DNA from 3 places in the Microcoleus sp. ARI1-B5 genome. Region 1 is predicted to be linked to each of the others. Evidence: riboswitches for the same ligand, from Rfam matches in the RefSeq annotation. Region 1 holds a riboswitch; each other region holds the start of a gene.
What was found. A riboswitch is a leader RNA that binds a small molecule or an ion and turns the genes downstream of it on or off. The one in region 1 is predicted to bind cobalamin.

Region 1 (5,578 bases):
TTGAGTTCGGGAACACCCAAATTAGAGGCATTTTCAGCAATATATTCCAGTCTAGTTGGATGGCGCTCGATCGCGATCGCCCGACAACTGCGGTGACTCCGCATCCACTCGATCGCGATCGAGCCACAGCCCGCGCCCACATCCCAAAGCAACTCTCCCGGAATCGGCGCTAATGCCGACAGAGTAACGGCTCGAACCTCCCGTTTAGTCAACTGTCCGTCGTGGCGATATGCAGCATCCGGCAAGCCCGCAGTGCGGGAAAGCAGAAGAGTTTCGCGATCGGCTGCAACTGCAATGGCGATCGCATTCAAATCCGCCAAATCCGCAGCATTCCAAGCTGCTGCAACCCCCTCGATCCGCCGTTCCGCGTCCCCTCCCATCCGCTCGAACACGGTCATCAAACTGCTGCCAAACCCCCGCTGTGTCAACAATTCGGCGACCTTTTCCGGCGTGTGTCGATCGGCACTCAAGACTAGCAAGCGCGCCCCCGGCGACAAAGCAAGGGCGATCGATGCGATCGGGCGATTTGTCAAGCTAAAAGTCTCAACATCCGCCAGCGCCCAGCCCAAACGCGCGCAAGCCAGACTAAAAGCCGATGCTGCGGGAATCACAGTCATTTCCGAAATCGGAATCCGGCGCGACAGCGTGACACCAATCCCGTGACACATCGGATCGCCGCTTGCGAGCACGCAAACAGACTCTCCCCGGCGGCTGATGATGCTGTCAACTGTTGTTTGCAGCGGTGAAGCCCAAACCAATTTTTCGCGGGTGTCGTCGGTTGGTAGCATGGCGAGGTGGCGCGCGCCGCCGACAATGATTTTAGATCGATCGAGTAGCGATCGGGCGATCGGGCTCAATCCCAAAAGTCCGTCTTCGCCAATCCCCACCACCGAAAGCCATTTCTGCATTGCGCCCTGACTGCTAATTACTACTTATCGATTCTAAAGAATAATATGGGATTTTCATTGACAATCCTTTCTTCTACTTGCCTCATCCCGAGTCTGGCTGCTACTTTCTGCGACTCGATGTTTGGGCGATCGCAACTTGCGACAACATACTCAAAGCCAAGTTCATCAAAACAATATTCTATGATTTTAGTTGCAGCTTCAGTAGCGTAACCTTTTTTCGTTGCAGTTGGCAGCAATGCGTAAACTAACTGGGGTTGTTCTTCCTCAAAAAAATACCACAAACCCACAAATCCAATGACTTCTTGCTCGGTGTTTGTCTCGATCGACCAAAGACCGAATTTCTTTTCGGCAAAAAGCTTTTGATTCTCGGCAAGCATTTCTTCTACTTGTTGCAGCGACCAGATTTCGCCGTCACACAGATATCTCCTGACATAGGAATCAGTGAAAATTCTGTGGAGCGTGTTGAGGTCGATCTCCAAAATCTGTTTTAAAACCAATCTCTGAGTTTTAAGTATCATGTCGGTTATTTTTTTAGGATAACTTACCTACATTATTCGCTGTTTTTGTGCATCTATTATATTACCCTTGGCTGACCGTAATGTTATACTTAGCGATTCAACTTTACAATACCTTTTGCATAAAGTTTTGATATGTCAACCGCAGATTTAAGGCAGATGCAACCGACGATTAACGCAGATATTTTTAAGGAAACTGAGTGAATGAATGCTATTTGATCTGCTGTGAAATCACAAATTTATTCCGAGATACTTTAGCGCAGTATTCCCGCTGTGAAAAAATAATAGCATTTTATTTATCTCTGTGCCACTTTTCTCGCTGGCATACAAAGCTAGAGCGCGAGGCGCACTGGTTCATAAAGTTAGAGATAAAAAAAACCAATATTAAATATGAATAACAAACAGAAGGAATTTATCGGGATCGGGTGCGTAACTGCGATCGTCCTGTTATTCGGCTTCATAGGTATTACGGTATGGAATATTCTCGGCTTTGTAAGTACATTTGACAGTTCCCCTTGCCTTAAATACAATTCTTCCGAAGTAGAGCCTTTAATTGTGGGTCAAACGACTAAGCTAAAAATAGGGATGACCGATTTTTCAGAGTGTATTGCAGGAGATTCTACGCAGTCCGAGAAACAGTGGGTGTGGTCGTCTGACAATGCAGGAGTCGTCAAAGTTTCATCAGAGGGAATTGTGACGGGTATGGCGCCGGGAAAGTTTGCCGTGTTCGCAAAAAAAGGTGGAGAAACACTCTCTATGTCCGGTATTGTTTACCCGCCTGATTGGACACTTCGGATTCTACCAGAAGTTGCAACCGTCCGCGCGGGCGATCGCATTACTTTTAAAATGATTCTCTCCGATTCAAAGGGGAGATTGCTTCCGCCAGTGACTTATTTCCAATTTTCGACTCCCTACTATCAGCAATCGATATCTGGTGCACCCAGCAAATCTCCCAATCCGGAGCCGTTGCTCGCTCAAACGCAATCGGCGGGCACATTTCAAGCGCTGCGACCTGGAACTGTTACTATTACTGGGGGAATGGGCGATCGCACAAGGGAAGCCCAATTAACCATCAAATAAAATAACAAGTATCGTTGCATTGCTATGAATCTGGGCCAGCGAGTCATTTTAACTCAGTCCAGGATGCACTTTAACCTTCATAACCCGGTTTTTTAGCGAATCTGGGGTCTGCAACCTGTGTATATTTGTAAAAAACCCGGTTTCTGGCAATTCCTATGAATTTGGGTCGAGTTCGTTTAGAAACTATACAAAATCAGCGGGCATTTGTTAAGAAAGTTGAGAGTTTTCGCTGCGGGCGATCGACTTGTGATACATTTCTTAAACCTGAAAGCGGGAAAGTCCGGTGCAATTCCGGCGCTGTGCCGCAACTGTGAGAGTCAGAATGCCGATTTCGGGATTTGTTTGACACGTTTACTTGTAGGTTCCCTGCGTCGCACGGGGAAGGAGATTATTTGTTGCTTTTGACTGATTTACCGACTTGTCCGGGCTTATTTTACGGTTCCCGAGCCCGAGACGGAGTTTTGTCCAGGATGCGGATTCCGGGGGGAATTTTAAATGTACAGCAGTGTTGGTCGATCGCCAATTTAGTCGATCGCTACAGTACCGGCTGTTTGCAAGTCACAAATCGGGCAAATTTACAAATCCGAGAATTGCACTCAGAAATTGCCCCGTCAATTTGGCAGGATTTGCAAGAATTGGGATTAGCATCTCGCTGCGTTGAAATTGACCCAATTCGGAATATGATGGCAAGTCCGACAGCAGGAATCGATCGCCAACAGTTACTCAATACTCGCCCGATAGTTGCAGCTTGGGATAATTACCTGCAAACACATCCTGAGTTGTCGGAACTTTCGGCTAAGTTCAGCATTGGCTTTGACGGCGGCGAAGCGGTTTCGATCCAGGCTTTGCGCAACGATATTTTATTAGCAGCCCAAAGGCGATATGCAGATTCCGAAATAGTTTTTCGGCTGCATTTAAACGGCGAAACCGGGATTTTAATCCCACAAGCGCAATGTATTTCAGTATTAGCCGCCCTCGCTAATACCTATCTTGAATACACCAAAAATCGGCCGCGAATAGATGGCAAAAAACCGCGCTTGCGCCACCTGTTAGCAGATTGGGGTGCTGAAAGTTATCTAGAAAAAGTAGAGAAAAATTTGCCATTTGCTTTACAGCGCGAGTCGATCGAGCTTTCTGAAAGAGACATCTCCCAAAACTCTTGTGGGGTAGGCATGGGGCCTGCCCCTGAGAGGCTTTTCACCGCCAACCCAAGGGCGATCGAACCCAACGGCAATCTCGGCATCCACCGTCAGCGACAGTCCGATTTCTCATACATCGGCATTGCGCTGCCCCTAGGCAGGCTAGAATCGAAGCAACTGCGAAATTTGGCAAATTTAGCCCAAAATCTAGCCAGCGGCACCCTGAGACTTACGCCGTGGCAAAATCTGGTGATTTCCGACATCCCCAACTCCCAGGTTTCTGAGGTCAAACAGCAAATCGCCGATTTCGGATTGCACTCATCCGCAACTCGCATAGATTCCTGCTTAGTTGCGTGTGCCGGCAACAGCGGCTGTGCGTCGGCGGCGACAGATACTCAAAGTCACGCCCTAGAAATGGTGAGGGATTTAGCGCAAAAACTGACGCTCGACCGATCGATTAACATCCATTTCAGCGGTTGTGAAAAGTCCTGCGCCCAACACCAACCAATTGATATCACCCTAGTAGGAACTCAGATTCAGCAGGGATGCGAAACGATCGCAGCTTACAACATTTATGCAGGTAGAAAAGACTTGCCCTTTGGACGGCAAATCTTCCCAGCCGTCAGTGTAGCCGAGATGCCCCGCGCGATCGAGCGAATCCTGCGGGTGTATCAGCAGTTTCGAGAACCTCGGGAGTCATTAGGCGAATTTTGCGATCGGTGGGCGATCGACAAATTGCAGAAGTTACTTAGCCCAGACCATCATAATTAAAAGCAAAAAAATCCCATTAAAACAGACAAATTGTCATCATTTCCCCTTCTCTTTCTTCCTTCGCGCCCTTCGCGCCTTCGCGGTTCATAAAAAAAAGCTATTTCACCAATCAAAATTATCATAATAACAATTTCAAATAAAGTTAAGTACAGTCTCCCAATGACCAATGACCAATGACCAATGACCAATGACCAATGACCAATTACCAATGACCAATTACCAATTACCAATTATCTTAATGATTGACTACATCCGAGACGGAACAGAAATATACACAAAATCCTTCGCCACAATCCGCGCCGAAGCAGACTTATCAAACCTGCCACCAGACTTAGAAACAGTCGCAGTGCGACTAATTCACAGTTGCGGAATGATCGATATTGTTAAAGACTTAGCAGCTTCCCCCGGCGCCGCCACCCACGGGCGAAAAGCCCTCGCAGCAGGCGCGCCGATTCTGTGCGATGCCCGGATGGTAGCCGAAGGCATCACCCGCAAACGCCTCCCCGCAGACAATCCAGTGATTTGCACCCTCTGGCATCCCGATGTCCCGGAGTTGGCCGGCCAAATCGGCAATACTCGATCGGCAGCAGCACTCGATTTGTGGCTAGATAAGTTAGATGGTGCAGTTGTGGCGATCGGCAATGCCCCGACTGCTTTGTTCCGACTGCTGGAAATGCTGGATGCCGGAGCCCCCAAACCGGCGTTAATTCTGGGTTTCCCGGTAGGATTTGTGGGGGCGGCCGAATCCAAAGCCGAACTCGCTGCCAACAGTCGGGGAGTGCCATTTATCGTGCTGCAGGGGCGGCGGGGTGGCAGTGCAATGGCAACGGCGGCCGTGAATGCGTTAGCTAAAGAGGACGAACTATGACTAAGACTACTGGTAAATTGTACGGATTGGGCATCGGCCCTGGCGATCCGGAATTGATTACATTGAAAGCTTATCGGATTTTGCAATCGGTGCCTGCGATCGCGTATCCGGCGATGGAAAATGGTAAGGTACTGGCGCGGGCGATCGTGGCCGATTACCTGCGGCCGGAGCAAATTGAGATTCCGATGCCGCTGCCTTTTAGTCCGACGCGATCGTCTCAACCTTATTACGATATTGCTGCGGAGAAAATAGCAGCCCACCTCAGCGAGGGCAGGGATGTGGCGGTTTTGTGCGAGG
Region 2 (5,578 bases), on a different contig from region 1:
AATTGTCCGATTAAAATACCCAAACTTCGCATTCCTAATTTCCAAGTGCGGTAGCCGCCGCGCGAGTTTTGGGCTATCCAAAGTTCATCCGCGATCGCCAATAAGCTAAAAATAAACCGATACATTAGTAATAGCAGTTCTGTGACCAACTCCGGACACCTTAATTTTCGGAGAATCTGCAAGATTTCGGTAAATGGCACCGTCAACAGGATGAAGTACATACAGCTTGTCGATGCGAAGGCGCGCGCTAATAGCACGCTCACTTGATATATCCCCGTGCGACTCACATACAGATAAAAACTGCCGATACTAATTCCCCAACCTTGCCAAATATCCCATTGAATTGCCGAGATTCGATCGCCCGCAACCGCACCTATCGCCAACGCAGGCAAACTCGTCAGCAAAAACATCAACGGTAGCGACAGCAACCGCAGATAGAGTTTCGCCGGAATTCCCGCATAAACGACGATCCAGATTGTCAACCAAAGGGCGATCGACAACTGTACCGCTGCATTGGAAACTAGAGAGAGGATTAATAGGGCGATCGCAAAAGATAGCTTGTGAGTTGGCGGCAACCCCCGCAAGCGATTTGTATAAGCCAGACTATCAATCTGATGGTTCATTCCGACGATTTGTTATCAGATTGTTGCCGAGATTGCGATCGGCCTTTATACAACCCAATCACATAGCCAACTACGCCAGCGCCCACCGCTGCTTGAGACGCAAACAATAGACTGGAAATTTCGCTGCTAGCAGGCTCAAACAAGTGATTGAACCAAGGCTTATAACTCGGTTGAATTTGAGTAATTGCTTTCTTAGCTTGGTCATCAGCACCGCCATATTCACCCCGCACAAAAACCAGGGGAATAACAGCAAGAACAACCACAGAAACCCCCAACATCCAATTTTGCAGCGAACTAGCTTGTTGATTTTTAGTAGGTTTTTGATTCACAACTTTATGACTCCTGTCTCAAGAATTTCAAAGTTTCCAACTCCGGCTTCCCGTAAGAATGCAGCCAATTCCAGACCAATACAGTCAGCAATCCCTCACTGATAGCCAGAGGTACTTGAGTGATAGCAAAAATGCCAGCAAACTTGAGAAACGAAGCCATAAAGCCGCCGCTTGCTGCGGGAAAAGCTAACGCCAATTGCATCGAAGTCGTCACATAAGTCAGCAAATCTGCCAAAGCCGCCGCGCCAAAAATTGCCGCCCGCTGGCTACCAGTTCGCAACAGCAATCGATAGATAAAATACGCAGCAAAAGGGCCGACAATCGCCATCGAAAACATATTCGCCCCCAACGTTGTCAAGCCGCCGTGCGCTAACAGTAACGTTTGAAACAACAGCACTAAAGCGCCCAGTACAGCCATCACCGAAGGGCCGAACAAAATCGCACCCAAACCCGTACCCGTCGGGTGAGAACAACTCCCTGTTACCGAAGGAATTTTTAAAGCAGAAAGCACAAAAGTAAACGCACCCGCCAAAGCAAGCAATAATTTAAGTTCCGGGTGTTCTTTGGTAATTCGGGCGATCGATCGCAAACCCAATACAAAAAAAGGCAGCGCCACAATCCACCAAAACGCAGCCCATTGCACAGGCAAAAAACCTTCCGAAATGTGCATAGCTGCGGCGGGCGCTGCCGAACCCAGGACAAGATAACAACTCAAGCCAGCCATCAATCCCAGGCTGACTAATTTCCGATTTCCGGCCTTCATGCTGAACCTCGCAGATGAGACAATGTAAACTAACACATCGGCGGGCATCCTGACTCAGAAAGCGACAAAACTCTCATTACAGTTGCGGGACAGCGCCGGACTTGCACCGAACTTTCCCCCTTTCCTCTAATGGCTGCTCCCCATTAGAACCGAATCGTTAGCTTAGTATAGTCGATCGGGCAAGTCTCAGCCAATATTTTACAAAAATTATTTCAGATTAAGTAACTCAAGATTACCTATCATCTTGCTTTTCTTCCTTTTCTTACTTAGCGTCTTTGCAACCCATAAAAATCTTAATCAAATACAAAAAAATACCCAACAACTAAATGCTAGAATTTTAATGAGTTTCGAGAAAAGCCGCCATGTTAAATTACAACTTTCCGAAGCACTGGCCCTCAGCAGACGAACTACCAGACTCAGATGAAACACCAGTGGATAACGAACTGCAAGAATTAATACCAGGATTGCTAAAAGCAATATTGCTCATAATTTGGGCGGAACGCATGGACTGGTTTTTTGGCATAGATATGGCTATTTACCATCACCTCAACAAACCTGTCATTGTGCCAGATGCTTTCTTAAGTTTAGGTGTACAACGGTTTTACGATGAAGAATTGCGTCCCAGTTACGTGCTGTGGGAGGAAAAAGTGATGCCAACTTTTGTCCTCGAAGTTGTTTCCCCGACTTCTCGCAAGGAATACAGCGCCAAGTTGAAAGAATATCAAAGGTTAGGCGTACTTTATTACGTCATTTATTCTTCTCGCCGCCGCCGCAAACCCCGTTTGGAAGTGCATAAGTTAGTCAATGGCAAGTATGAGTTACAGCCAGGAAATCTAGTTTGGATGCCAGAAATTGGTTTGGGAATTGGCTGTGAAAGGGGAAATTATTCTGGGGTGACAAGGGAGTGGTTGTATTGGTACGATGCGGATGGAAAACGTTATCTGACTCCTGAAGAACAGTTGAAAGAATCAGCGCAACTTGTCCGACAGGAAGCCCAGCGCGCCCAACAGGAAGCCCAGCGCGCCCAACAGGAAGCCCAGCGCGCCGATCGACTAGCTGAACGATTGCGCGAGTTGGGGATAGATCCAGATAATCTTAGCTGATTGCCGAATATTTGGGATTTTGTAGGGGTAATTTCGCTGTGTTTGCCACTCTCTTTCTTTCCACAAGAGTGGTCTAATATCAAAGTTATAATCTTAGTGATTTTTGAGGAAAGCCGCCATGTCAAACTATAAATTGCCGACGCACTCACCCTCACCCGAAGAACGACAAAAATTCTATCAACCACCTGCGGATGACGAACTTAAAGAATTAATTCCAGGATTGCTAAAAGCAATATTGCTGATACTTTGGGCAGAACGCATGGACTGGTTTTTGGGTTTAAATATGGGTATTTACCAAGACTCAGACGAAGAGTTCATCAGGCCAGATGCTTTCTTAAGTTTAGATATAGAACGGTTTTACCAGGAAGAATTGCGTCCCAATTACCAGTTATGGGAGGAAAATGTTATACCAATTTTTGTCCTCGAATTGCTTTCGGCTACTTATCACCACAAATACACCGGCAAGTGGGAAAAATATAAAGATTTAGGCATACTTTATTACGTGGTTTATTCTTCCCGCCGCCGTAACGATCCCCGTTTTGAAGTATATAAGTTAGTCAAGGGAAAGTATGAGTTACAGCCGGGAAATCCTGTTTGGATGCCAGAAATTGGTCTGGGTATTGGTTGTGAAAGGGGCAATTATTCTGGGGTGACAAGGGAGTGGTTGTATTGGTACGATGCTGATGGTAAACGCTATCTGACTCCTGAAGAACAGGTGAAGGAATCAGCGCAACGTGCCCAACAGGAATCGCAACGTGCCGATCGACTAGCTGAACGATTGCGCGAGTTGGGGATAGATCCTGATAATATAAGCTAATTGCAGTCAAGAGTACGAGACAGACGCACTCAAGGCCGATCGCCAACCGGGTTTTTCCAGCGAGATCGATCGCCCTAAACGCAAGATTTTCCCGAAAATCCCGATTTTTGCGTCCAGAAATGTGTGAAAATTATCAAAAAAATCAGGAAAGATGCGGCCTTATTTGGAACAGACAAAGAGTTTGATGGCAAAAATTGAGATGCAGATCGAAAAAATGGCGGGAGAGGTAATTAAATAATGGTCATGGATCTGCGTTCTTACGATGTCATCTGCTTTGGTGATGAAGTTCCAGGAGTTCTAGCAGTTATCTCCGCCGCCCGAGAATACCGTCGCCGGACAAAGCGTTATCCGCGAGTTTTGCTGATGTCTAAAGGAAGCTTGCAGGAAGGAATTGGCGGGCATTTAGTAAGAGGCGGCCTCGCTTATTTAGATAGAAGCCAGATTAGTCAAGAACTGCAACAATCTTTAAATTTAGATACCTTTGGTTCACCGCCGACAATCTATAAAGAATTCCTGCAAAAATCCGGTGTCACCGCGATCGCACTTGACCCCCCCAAATCCAGCGCAGCGCTGAAAGAAATGCTGTTACAAGCAGGGGTCGATCTCCTCAGCAAAGTAGAAATTCAATCAGTCAATAAAGAAGGCCAAAAAATTGCCAGTATAACCACCTCTAAAGGCGTAGTTTATGCAGGCAAGCAATTTATTGATGCCACTGTCAATGCCGAATTAGCTCAAGCCGCAGGTGCGAGAAAGCTGAAGGGATTTGAAACCTTTGGTCTGCCTAACTCAGAACTTCCAGTCACCCTCGTGTTTGAAACCCAAGGACTCAGTGCAAGAAGACTGAAAGAACTCGATTACCTGTATCTAAAACGCTTCACAAACCTCGCCGATTCAGAGAGTCAAAAATTTTTACTGTACGCTGCCGACAAGGATGCGAAACTAGCAGAAGAACTCCGGCGGGAAATGATCGACACCAGAGGAAATCTCAAAACTCTGTGGGCGGGCAACGATTACATCGATGTGCGATCGCCTGCTCTGTCTGTAGCTTACCACTCTTTTAGAGGCAGAAAGCTATCTTTTCCTGAAACAGGCATAATTTTAGACGAAGGAAATATCGCCATACTTCCAAATGAAAGACTTTCGTGGAATGCGCTGTTATTTGCAGTCACCAGCAGCGAAGCAGAATCCTTAGCGAGAAACGGGAGCAAACCCACAGCTAATATGCAGAGAGAGATGTCATTTGTGGCCGCTTGGCTGAAAAGTTTGGGGGCTACTTATGTTACTCCGGCTTCAGAACTGTATATCAGACACGCCGGGAACGTGACGGGAGTTGTAGAACCTTTAACAGGTGCACAAATGCTGCTTGGTGGCGTACCAGCTACTGAAGCACTGGGAACATTTAGCTATCATTTTGATGTCCGGGGAGGCATCTCGGGTATTGGCGAGAAAGCAAACAGTTTGGGGTGGTTTAAAAGTCTGAGTTTCAAACAGCCTACCTTCAATATTGGCATCCGCCACGCCTTGATAAAAAACGTTCCTAACCTGGCAGTTGTCAGTCCGTGTTCGGGATTTGAAGGGCTGGCTTGTTCTGTGGGAAGAATTGTGGAATTCAACGCCGCAGTTGGTCAAGGTGTCGGTATCGCTGCCGTTAATGCCATTCTAAATAACAAAAATTTAGCCGATGTATCTAACCGAGAAGTGAGACAAGTTCTCGCCCAAACAGGTCAGTTACCTAAAATTTTTGGAGTTGCAAACAATGCTGATGGAACGCTATTGGCGCAATTCGAGACTCTTGTAGGTGCCGATGCTATTGCTTGACACTCTCCGGCGTGAACGCACGGAGATTCTTGGCTCAACCAGTCGGCTTGCTCGTTGATGTCACCATCAGCGAGTAGAGGTCGGTCTGTCCCCAAGCGTTAATTCCGGCGTGCCCCGCCGTATTT
Region 3 (5,578 bases), on a different contig from region 1:
GGAACCCGATTTTGCAGGTATTTGAGTATTTCTAAAACAGAGATAGCAATTTGCTTGATTTGTTCGGGCTTCCAGCGGTTAGAATTTGCCAAGGAAGGGGCATCTTTGTATTCTTGCACCATGCAGAAACCCGATGCAGTTGGGAAGGAATCTAAATAGCGGGGAATGCTGGGATGGTCGAGTTCTCGCAAAATCTGAATTTCTTGTTCGCAAGCTTGATATTGAGCCCAATTAGCGCCTGTTTGGGCAAATTGAAATTGTTTGACGGCGACGGAACGTTTGGTATTAATTTCGGTAGCGAGATAAGTAACTCTACCGCCAGCGCGATTGTGTCCGAGTTCGCGGGTTATTTGATAGCCGTAGTTGGAAAAGTCAGGAAAAGCATTCATAGGTAAATAGTTGATAGTTGATAGTTGATAGTTAGTAGTTGAGAGTTGTGATAGTTAATAGCGAGGTTTTTAAAAGTTGGATTTAAAGCGAACTCTCGAAACAATCCGCCAACAACAGGCAGGAATGCAGGCTCTTAATGTTTGGTAAGGTTTTTAGTGAGAACTTCAGTCATTGAGGTTTAAAGTCCTTGCTGCGAACAAGTTTTTACGGTTTAATTAAATTTGGTCTGGATTTGCGATAGTTGGCAAGCATTCTTTTTGGTTTAAAAACGAGCGAGTCAATTAACGGAATTCCAGTGACGGCTAGAGATGTCATTATCGTTCCTCCTACAACTAACATTTCTCTAGGTTCAACCCCTTCTAAGTGAAATTTTAACTTTAAAAAGTTTATAAATGCTACTGACAAACTCATACAAAATCCGGCAGTTAGAAAAGCTCTTTTGGTAGCATCTACTTCAAGAATTTGTCGGGCTATCTGCTGGTCAATCAGCTTGTTAAATACCGAAGAGACTATTTTGTAAATCAGGGAGGCCAGCGCTAGAATCCAGAGGAATCTAAAGCTAGTATACAAGGTAAATAATACAAACAGCATAATAACTGCTGCTTGTACCGTAACATTTTCGCTCGTAAAATCCGTAGTCCTTCGTCCTAGTATTAAGGCTGCAAGTAAAGTTACTGGGATCGAAACCAGCACTGACCCAGCATACACAAAATTTATTAATTGGTAATCGATCGTACCCTTCGCGATATCAAAAAAAATACTGGTTAATAGGCTGCTAATAAAACCCGAAAAAATCAATCCTATTAACCCTCCACATAAAGCTAGAAACCAATTAAAATCATATTTTTTTGATTGGGCTGTAATGGCAATTTCGGCGACTACAAATCCCAAGAAGCCACTCGTAAAACAGAGGGGGAGCAGGATAGTAGTAGTCCCCGAATACAAAAAGATGTCAACCTCCGGAGCGACGAAACCATAATCAATCCAGTCAATTATCAAAACTGTTAACAGCAAACAGCACATAAAACTTGCTAATATCAAACAGAACATAAAAATCAGCCTGAATACCGACAAAAAATTAGTTTTTTGCGGTACGGGCAGCGGGGCTGTTGTAGCTTGCAATTCTATTGTATGAGTTTCTGGTTCAGAATTTGCGCGCAAGATGATTTGGCGGTTGTAAGTTTGACTTTCCAGCAATTTGCTCGTATCGACTGCGATTTTGCACTCGATATTATTGCTTTCAAATGCCTGCGGTTCAAAGGAGATCCAAGAGTGGTCGTAGGGCGTGTGGGGCGGATCGTTCGGATGCGGCGCGACTTCCCACCTGCCACAAAGCATTGTATCGGGAATTGGGTTGCTAATGGCAATCGTCCCTGTTAAGATTTCTCCATATTCTGTGGCGGTGAATTCAATGCGATGGCGGTAAATTCTAACTTTCGGCAAGCTGCTGACATCCAAAGATTGTAGCGCAGTTAAAGCATCCGCAGCCGACTGATATCTATCTTGAATTCTCGACGCTACCATCCTTTCCAGCCAATTCATCCAACCCTGCTGCAACGGCGGTACTAAATGCCGGAAATGAATGCCATAATTGGCATCAACTAAATTACCGACATCCCCAGATTTCGTACCAGTTAACAAGCAAATCAGCGTTATCCCCAAGCCGTAAAGGTCGGATGCTTTGGTTAATTTTCGGTTGAACATTTGTTCGGGTGGCATGAATCCCATCGTGCCTTTGACGACGCTGCTAGCCGCGATATTTCCACCTCCTAGCCGAGCAAAACCGAAGTCTACTAAATAAACATTTAACTCTTCGTCGATTAACAAGTTTTCCGGTTTGATGTCGCGGTGAATTACGGGCGGTTTTTGGGATTGCAGGTAAGCTAGAATTTCTAAAGTGGCGATCGCAATTTGTTTGATATCCGGCGGCGATAAAGTGCGATCGATCGCACTTTCGGCATTTTTGTATTCCTGCACCATGCAGAAACCGCTGTCAGTCCCGAAAGCATCGAGATAGCGGGGAATTCCAGGGAAATCCAAACTTTCGAGCACTTTGATTTCCTGTTCGTAAGCTTCGTATTCTGTCCAGCTAGCACCTAATTGGGCGAATTGAAATTGCTTGATGACAACGGAGTTTGTTGTGTTAATTTTTGTGGCGAGATAGGTGACGCGGCCGCCCAGACTGTTGTATCCGAGTTCGCGGGTTACTTGATAGCCGTGTGCGGAAAAGTCGCGAAAAGCGTTCATAAGGTTCGTAGTGAGGACTTTAGTCCGCAGAAATATCAGAGGACTAAAGTCCTTACTACGAACCGGGTTAATTTATGTAGCTAGATATTAAAACTTGCTTTTACCAAGATAACTTTTTTGGGAAAAGGCGGCAAGTGTGATAGGATTTGAATTCGCGATCGGTTCTAGCGGGGAGCAGCCGCCAGAGGAAACGGGGAAAGTTCGGTGCAAGTCCGGCGCTGTCCCGCAACTGTAATAAGGTTTGTAGTAAGGACTTCAGTCCTTCGCCTTTGAAGTCAGAATGCCCGCCGATATCTAACTCACTTTTGAACGCATCTGCGAGGTACGGATGATGAATGGAACTAACACGGTTGTACGCACAAAACACTGTCTTTTGGTTTGCACTGCTTGCGCTAGTGTTTGGAAAGACGGCAAGCGCGAAGGTAAAAGCGGCGGTCAACAATTCATGGAAGATTTATCGAAACTCGCTCAAGATTGGGAGTTTTGCGAGCAGTTTGATATTCGAGAAGTTGAGTGCATGAGTGCTTGCAGTCATTCTTGTGCGGTGTCTTTTGCTGCTGCTGGAAAGTATACTTATCTGTTTGGTGATTTGCCCGCAAATGAACCGGAAAGTGTCGAGGCTGTACTGGAATGCGCGGGTCAATACTATGCTAAACCAGACGGTTTGTTGCCTTGGGCTGAACGTCCTCAAGCTCTGAAAAAAGGTGTTTTGGCGAAAATCCCGCCGCTGCCAAATTAAGCTCTTTCCTTCCAGGCTTTGCCCATCGGCGATAACTAAGGCTACCACTCCGCCAGGGACTTAAGTCCCTGGCTAATAGCGAAAGTCCTCTAAAGAGGACTGAGAATAAAAATTTTAAACTCATTAGTCCTCTTGAGAGGACTTTCGCTCCATCGGCAGGGGTTTAAACCCCTGCCGGACTGTCGGTTTAACGAGTTTCCTGTCAGCAATTGACTGACCCAAAATTGAAAGATATTCAATCACACAACAACTAAATTACTAATGCACAAAATCCCTGTTACAGTTATCACTGGTTTTCTCGGTAGCGGCAAAACTACCTTAATTCGCCATTTGTTGCAAAACAATCAAGGCCGCCGCATTGCTGTTTTGGTTAACGAATTTGGCGAAATCGGAATTGATGGAGAACTGCTGCGCGATTGCCAAGTTTGCGACGAAGAAGAAAATGTCAGCAGCAATATTGTAGAACTAACAAATGGTTGTCTTTGCTGCACTGTTCAAGAGGAATTCTTGCCGACTATGCAGGAATTGTTGAAGCGCCGCGACCAAATTGATTGTATCTTAATTGAGACTTCTGGCCTCGCACTTCCTAAGCCTTTGATTCAAGCTTTTCGCTGGCCGGAAATTCGCACGGGCGCTACTGTTGACGGTGTGGTTGCTGTTGTCGATTGCGAGGCTGTTGCTAGCGGTTCTTTTGTCGGCGATATCGATGCTTTGATGGCGCAGCGACAGGCTGATTCTAGTTTGGATCACGAAACTCCGATCGAGGAATTGTTTGAAGACCAGTTGGCCTGTGCCGATATGGTACTGTTGACGAAGGTCGATCGCGTGAATTCAGAAACTCACCAGAAAGTTCAAACCTGGTTGCAGCAAGAGTTGCGCCCGAGCGTGAAAATTGTTCCCTGCAAGGCTGGCGAAATTAACCCGGATGTGCTGTTGGGATTTAATGCGGCGGTTGAGGATGATTTGGAGTCCCGCCCGAGTCACCACGACACGGAAGAGGAACACGAACACGATGATGATATTAACTCGACTTTCTTTATTGCCGATCGCGAATTTGAACCGGATGCTTTGGTGAAAAAGCTGCAAGCCTTGATGCAGCAACAGGAAATCTACCGGATTAAGGGGTTTGTGGCGGTTCCCAAAAAACCGATGCGGATGGTGTTGCAAGGTGTCGGTTCGCGTATAGAATATTTTTACGATCGCCCTTGGCAACCTTCGGAACTCCGCCAAACCAAACTGGTGATTATTGGTAGAGAGTTGGAGCGCGATCGAATTGCAGCTATGATTGGCAGTTAATTCTCTTGAGTCATCGGTCATACCTACAAAGGTTTGTAGTGAGGACTTTAGTCCTTTTCTGGATGCGGACTAAAGTCCTCACTACGAACTTACAAGTGCAGTTAACCGTTTAGCCTCAGAATCATGTAAAATAGCGACAATAGTTATCATTATATAATAATCGAGGTCAAGTATGGTGACTGCTGGGGCGATCGAATCAGTTCCCGTAACCGTTCTTACAGGCTACTTGGGTGCAGGCAAAACCACCCTGCTCAACCGCATTTTAACACACGAACACGGCAAAAAAGTTGCAGTCATCGTCAACGAATTCGGCGAAGTAGGCATCGACAACCAACTGATAATTGATGCCGACGAAGAAATTTTTGAGATGAACAACGGCTGCATTTGCTGTACAGTCCGAGGCGACTTAATTCGGATTATCGGCAACTTAATGAAGCGGCGCGACAAATTCGACCACATGGTTATCGAAACCACAGGCTTAGCCGACCCCGCACCCGTAATTCAAACATTTTTTGTAGACGAAGATATGCGGGACAAATTGCTGCTAGACGCAGTTGTCACCGTAGTCGATGCCAAACACATCTGGCAGCATTGGGATGCAGATGAAGCTCAAGAACAAATTGCCTTCGCTGATGTTATTTTGCTCAACAAAACAGATTTAGTGACCGAGGCAGAATTGGCAGAATTAGAAAAGCGAATTCGCGCCATGAATGCAATGGCAAAAATCCACCGCACTCACAACGCTGAATTAGCAATGGATGCTTTGTTGGGCGTCAAAGCATTTGATTTGAACCGCGCTTTAGAAATCGAACCAGACTTTTTGGGCGAACACGAACACGAACACGACGCAACAGTAACTTCCGTAGCCATAGTAGAACCAGGTGCTATTGACGGCAACAAATTTAG

Region 2: another riboswitch for cobalamin. It lies ahead of QUB63_RS16230 (energy-coupling factor ABC transporter permease); the one in region 1 lies ahead of cobG (precorrin-3B synthase).
Region 3: another riboswitch for cobalamin. It lies ahead of QUB63_RS18815 (DUF1636 domain-containing protein); the one in region 1 lies ahead of cobG (precorrin-3B synthase).

Annotation. Positions count from the first base shown of each region.
Region 1 covers NZ_JAUBVK010000001.1:132,892-138,469, reverse strand. The annotation lists gene cbiE (precorrin-6y C5,15-methyltransferase (decarboxylating) subunit CbiE) at 1-908, opposite strand, end outside; gene QUB63_RS00595 (GNAT family N-acetyltransferase) at 929-1,426, opposite strand; gene QUB63_RS00590 (Ig-like domain-containing protein) at 1,814-2,503, shown strand; adenosylcobalamin-variant (AdoCbl-variant) riboswitch at 2,760-2,839, shown strand; gene cobG (precorrin-3B synthase) at 2,905-4,413, shown strand; gene QUB63_RS00580 (precorrin-8X methylmutase) at 4,652-5,281, shown strand; gene cobI (precorrin-2 C(20)-methyltransferase) at 5,278-5,578, shown strand, end outside.
Region 2 covers NZ_JAUBVK010000009.1:148,571-154,148, reverse strand. The annotation lists gene cbiQ (cobalt ECF transporter T component CbiQ) at 1-623, opposite strand, end outside; gene QUB63_RS16235 (energy-coupling factor ABC transporter substrate-binding protein) at 620-952, opposite strand; gene QUB63_RS16230 (energy-coupling factor ABC transporter permease) at 957-1,715, opposite strand; cobalamin riboswitch at 1,738-1,884, opposite strand; gene QUB63_RS16225 (Uma2 family endonuclease) at 2,078-2,818, shown strand; gene QUB63_RS16220 (Uma2 family endonuclease) at 2,937-3,635, shown strand; gene QUB63_RS16215 (FAD-dependent oxidoreductase) at 3,879-5,453, shown strand; gene QUB63_RS35060 (RNA-guided endonuclease InsQ/TnpB family protein) at 5,488-5,578, opposite strand, start outside.
Region 3 covers NZ_JAUBVK010000012.1:115,526-121,103, reverse strand. The annotation lists gene QUB63_RS18825 (serine/threonine protein kinase) at 1-389, opposite strand, end outside; gene QUB63_RS18820 (bifunctional serine/threonine protein kinase/MFS transporter) at 595-2,637, opposite strand; cobalamin riboswitch at 2,780-2,943, shown strand; gene QUB63_RS18815 (DUF1636 domain-containing protein) at 2,966-3,376, shown strand; gene cobW (cobalamin biosynthesis protein CobW) at 3,638-4,672, shown strand; gene QUB63_RS18805 (CobW family GTP-binding protein) at 4,845-5,578, shown strand, end outside.